One region of the Streptomyces sp. NPDC001606 genome, then DNA from elsewhere that is predicted to be linked to it. Evidence: riboswitches for the same ligand, from Rfam matches in the RefSeq annotation. Region 1 holds a riboswitch; the other holds the start of a gene.
What was found. Region 1 has a riboswitch for glycine ahead of gcvP (aminomethyl-transferring glycine dehydrogenase). Riboswitches for the same ligand answer to the same signal wherever they lie in the genome.
Positions count from the first base shown of each region.

Region 2: another riboswitch for glycine. It lies ahead of gcvT (glycine cleavage system aminomethyltransferase GcvT); the one in region 1 lies ahead of gcvP (aminomethyl-transferring glycine dehydrogenase).

Region 1 is NZ_JBSFHC010000012.1:246,626-249,007, forward strand. Features, by position in the region: gene gcvP (aminomethyl-transferring glycine dehydrogenase) at 1-922, opposite strand, end outside; glycine riboswitch at 1,089-1,183, opposite strand; gene ACWCV9_RS22900 (PRC-barrel domain-containing protein) at 1,303-1,674, shown strand; partial or broken gene ACWCV9_RS22905 (DNA polymerase IV) at 1,596-2,382, opposite strand, start outside.
Region 2 is NZ_JBSFHC010000002.1:302,365-304,746, reverse strand. Features, by position in the region: gene gcvH (glycine cleavage system protein GcvH) at 1-147, opposite strand, end outside; gene gcvT (glycine cleavage system aminomethyltransferase GcvT) at 264-1,382, opposite strand; glycine riboswitch at 1,427-1,539, opposite strand; glycine riboswitch at 1,540-1,637, opposite strand; gene ACWCV9_RS05760 (AAA family ATPase) at 1,800-2,382, shown strand, end outside.

The sequences.
Region 1 (2,382 bases):
CCAGCCGGCCCGGCAGGCTGCGGGCGAACTTCTCGCGCACGGCCATGTAACCGGCGTGCGGGCCGCCGAAGCCCATCGGCACACCGAAGCGCTGGGTGGTGCCGACGGCAATGTCCGCGCCCAGCTCACCCGGCGAGGTCAGCAGGGTCAGGGCGAGCAGGTCGGCGGCGACGGTGACCAGCGCGCCCAGCTCGTGCGCCTGGTCGATGACCGGCTTGATGTCCCGTACGGCACCGGAGGCGCCCGGGTACTGGAGCAGCACGCCGTTGATCTCGCGGGCGGCGAGGTCGGCCGGGATGCCCTCGCTGAGGTCGGCGACGACGATCTCGACGCCGGTCGGCTCGGCACGGGTCTCGATGACGGCGATCGTCTGCGGCAGCGCGTCCGCGTCGACGAGGAAGAGACCCTTCTTGTTCTTGCCCATCCGCAGGGACAGCGCCATGGCCTCGGCGGCGGCCGTGCCCTCGTCGAGCAGCGAGGCGCCGGAGGTCGGCAGCCCGGTCAGCTCCGCGACCATGGTCTGGAAGTTCAGCAGGGCCTCGAGGCGCCCCTGGGAGATCTCCGGCTGGTACGGCGTGTAGGCCGTGTACCAGGCCGGGTTCTCCATGACGTTGCGGAGGATGACGGGCGGCGTGAAGGTGCCGTAGTACCCCAGGCCGATCATCGATCCGAGCACCTGGTTGCGGTCCGCGAGGGAGCGCAGCTCGGCGAGCACCTCCGCCTCGGTGCGGGCACCCGGCAGATCGAGCGCGTCGGCGTTCTTGATCACATCCGGGACCGCGGCGGCGGTCAGCTCGTCCAGCGAGCCGTAGCCCACCTGCGCGAGCATCTTGGCCCGCGCCTCCTGGTCGGGCCCGATGTGGCGCTGCTCGAAGGGGATGCCCGCTTCGAGTACGGAGAGCGGAATGCGATGGGCGGTCATGGCGGAGGCCTCCTGGTCTGACGCGACCTTCGAGGGCACCACGGCGCGGGTGCCCGGACGGCCTCCCCCTCTGTCATCTCAACCTGAGAGTTTCACCGGGCACGCCCGGTTTTCACCGTCGGTGAGAGCGGAAGCCGTCGACACCCGCCCTGCTTTCCAGAGTGACCTCGTCCGTGCGGTACGTGAGCCTGAGAGATTCCGGGGAGGATTTGCTCCTTCGGCGCCTCCGACGTGGTCGGAGGACTCTCCCGCACGGGGTCAGCAGCCGCTGTCAGCCTACCAGCGAGGTCAACGCCTGGGCCCTCGAGTGGCCGCCTCGTTGAATGTGCTCTTTTGTAGTGCTTACGGATGAGTTGCGACCAAGTGGAGGGAGAGGGACCGTGCAGACCGACATCGATCCGCGCAACCTGATCGGCCGCAAGGCGTTCGACCGCGATGGCACCAAGATCGGCACCATTGACGAGGTCTACCTCGACGATGCGACGGGCGTGCCCGAGTGGGCGGCCATACGCACCGGCCTGTTCTCCCGGGACGCCTTCGTCCCCCTGGAACCGAGCGAACTGGTCGACGGCTCCCTCCGCGTCCCCTTCGAGCGCGCCCTGATCAGGGACGCCCCCGACTTCGGGGTGGGCCGCCATCTCTCCCCCGAGCAGGAACTCCAGCTCTACCACCACTACGGTCTCGACACATCGCCCCACCCCCCACTTCCGGACCACGACTTCGGCAAGCTGGCGGGCACGGAGGAAACCTGACCCGCCCCACGAATCCTTGATCCCACCCCGTCCTCGAACTCACCCGGAACCGGGCTGGACCCCGACCGGACCTACGGGCTGCCGGGTTCCGGGGTCCGGCGCGGAGCCGGCCCGATGGCCACCGTCCGCCGCTGGGACCCCGGCCGGCGGGTCGGCGACGCCCAGCACCAGCGGCAGCGGGTCGACCGCCTCCAGCGCGGCATCCCCGACGAGGAAGGTGCGCACCCGCCCCGGCTCGGACTGCGGCGTCTCGAACCGCACGGTGACCCGTCCCACCCCGCTGCCCTGCACCCACCCGTACCCGTACTCGGCGTGCCGCACGTCCTGCCCCGGCCGCCACAGCCGCTCCGCGGGCTCCGCGCCCCGCTCCGCCCCCTCGGTCTCCGCCTCGGCCTCGGCACCGTCCGCCTCCCCCTCTTCCTGCCGCTCGCCCTCCTCCGCGGCCCATGCCGCCTGCGCGAACAGGTCCTCCTGCGTGTAGTCGGCCAGCCCCGACACGCCCACCCCGAGCAGCCGCACCCCGCCCGTGGTGTCCACGGAGTCGAGCAACCGCGCGGCCGCCTCCCGCACCACCGCCGGATCGTCCGTGGGCCCGCGCAGCGTCTCCGAGCGGGTCAGCGTCGAGAAGTCGTACCGCCGCACCTTCAGCACGATGGTCCGCCCGGACAGCCCGGCCCCGCGCAGCCGCCCCACGCACCGGTCGGCGAG
Region 2 (2,382 bases), on a different contig from region 1:
GTCACCGACGTCCGGGAGCTGGACGAAGACCACGTCGCCGAGCGCGTTGGCCGCGTGCTCGGTGATGCCGACCGTCGAGACGCCGTCCTCGGCGTCCGACAGCCACTCGTGCTCCTTGCTGTAGCGAAGCTGCTCGGGGTTGCTCATGGCCTGAATTCTCCTGTACGTGCGGGAGTGCTGATGAAGGGGGGACTGCCGGAACTGGTGCCGGGCAGGGAAATGTGCGCAGGGTCACGTCACGGGGACGTGCCGAGGCCCAGTGTCTACTTCTGCCGCTTGTAGAAGGGCAGAGCCACGACCTCGTACGGCTCGTGGGTGCCCCGGATGTCCACGCCGACGCCCGGGGTGCCCGGCGCCGCGTGCGCAGCGTCGACGTAGGCCATGGCGATCGGCTTGCCGAGGGTGGGGGAGGGGGCGCCGGAGGTGACCTCGCCGATCACCTCGCCGCCGGAGACGACGGCGTATCCGGCACGCGGCACCCGGCGGCCCTCGGCGACCAGGCCGACGAGCACCCGGGGCGGGTTCTGCTCGGCGCGGGCGGCGGCCTCGGTGAGCGCCTCGCGCCCGACGAAGTCGCCCTCCTTCTCGAACTTCACCACCCGGCCGAGCCCGGCGTCGAAGGGGGTGAGGGCGGTGGTCAGCTCGTGCCCGTACAGCGGCATGCCCGCCTCCAGGCGCAGCGTGTCCCGGCAGGACAGACCGCACGGCACCAGGCCGGCGCCCTCGCCCGCCTTGGTCAGCGCCTGCCACAGCTCGACGGCGTGCTCCGGCTTCACGAACAGCTCGAAGCCGTCCTCGCCGGTGTAGCCGGTGCGGGCGATCAGGGCGGGGACGCCGGCGACGGTGCCGGGCAGACCGGCGTAGTACTTCAGGCCGTCGAGGTCGGCGTCGGTCAGCGACTTCAGGATGCCGGGGGACTCCGGGCCCTGGACGGCGATCAGCGCGTAGGCGTCCCGGTCGTCGCGCACCTCGGCGTCGAACCCGGCGGCCCGCTCGGTCAGCGCGTCCAGCACGACCTGGGCGTTGGAGGCGTTGGCCACGACCATGTACTCGGTCTCGGCGAGCCGGTAGACGATCAGGTCGTCCAGGATGCCGCCGTCGGCCTGGCAGATCATGGTGTAGCGGGCGCGGCCGACGCCGACGGAGGCGATGTTGCCGACCAGGGCGAAGTTCAGCAGGGCGGCCGCCTGCGGGCCGGTCACGGTGATCTCGCCCATGTGGGAGAGGTCGAAGAGGCCGGCCTTGGTGCGTACGGCGAGGTGCTCGTCGCGCTCGGAGCCGTAGCGCAGGGGCATGTCCCAGCCGGCGAAGTCGGTCATCGTCGCACCGAGCGCGCGATGCACGGCATCCAGCGCGGTGTGACGGAGTTCAGTGCTGCTCATCGGTCGGTCGTCTCCCAGGGCACACGGACGGGGGCGAGGAACGTTCCTCCCCATCTGTCATCGGAACCTGAGAGGTTCGCCACGACCGCCACCGGGACGATCAGGGCTTGCACCTTGGGTGGAGCCACTGACACAGCGGCCCGCTTTTCAGATGTGCCTCGCCCGCGCGGTAACGGGGCCTGAGAGATTCAAGGGAGGGACTTGCTCCTTCGGCGCCCCAGCGACGACGGCTGGGGACTCTCCCGCGCGGATTCAAGCGGCCGGTATGCAGTTGGCGCGCACATCATTGCACGGCGCGGCCGCTTTTGTAACCGACCTGTGGCAGCACCCGGACCCGCCCGCCACCACCGCCTATTACCTTCTCTTTACGGTCGACGGGAAAGAAGTTGACCGAGTCGACAGGGGAGGACGATCACGGTGAACAGGACCCCCGCGTACGCCACCGGCGTCACGGTGCCGCGGCAGCGGACCAGCGCCACCATCCGCGCCGTGCGCGACCTGCGCGACCGCGCCGGCCACACCCCGCGCACCCTGCTCTTCGGACCCCGGGACGTGGTGGTGATCACCGGCCTGCCCGGCAGCGGCAAGTCCACCCTCATGCACCGCACGGTCACCGGCCGCCGCATCGACTCCCAGGACACCCGCGACCGCTTCGCCGCCCGGCTGCCCCGCGGCCTCCCCTACGTCCTCTACCGCCCCCTGGTCCGCCTCGCCCACTACACGGCGCTGCGCCGCGCCCTGCGCACCGGCGAGGGCGTCGTCGTGCACGACTGCGGCACCCAGGCCTGGGTGCGGAGCTGGCTCGCCCGGGAGGCCCGCCGCCGCGGCGGCACCCTGCATCTGCTGCTGCTCGACGTCGACCCCGCCACGGCCCGCGCGGGCCAGCAGGAGCGCGGCCGGGGCGTCTCCCGCTACGCCTTCCGCCGCCACCGCCGCACGACGGCCCGCCTGCTCGACGCGATCGAACGCGGCCAACTCCCCACCGGCTGCACCACAGCCC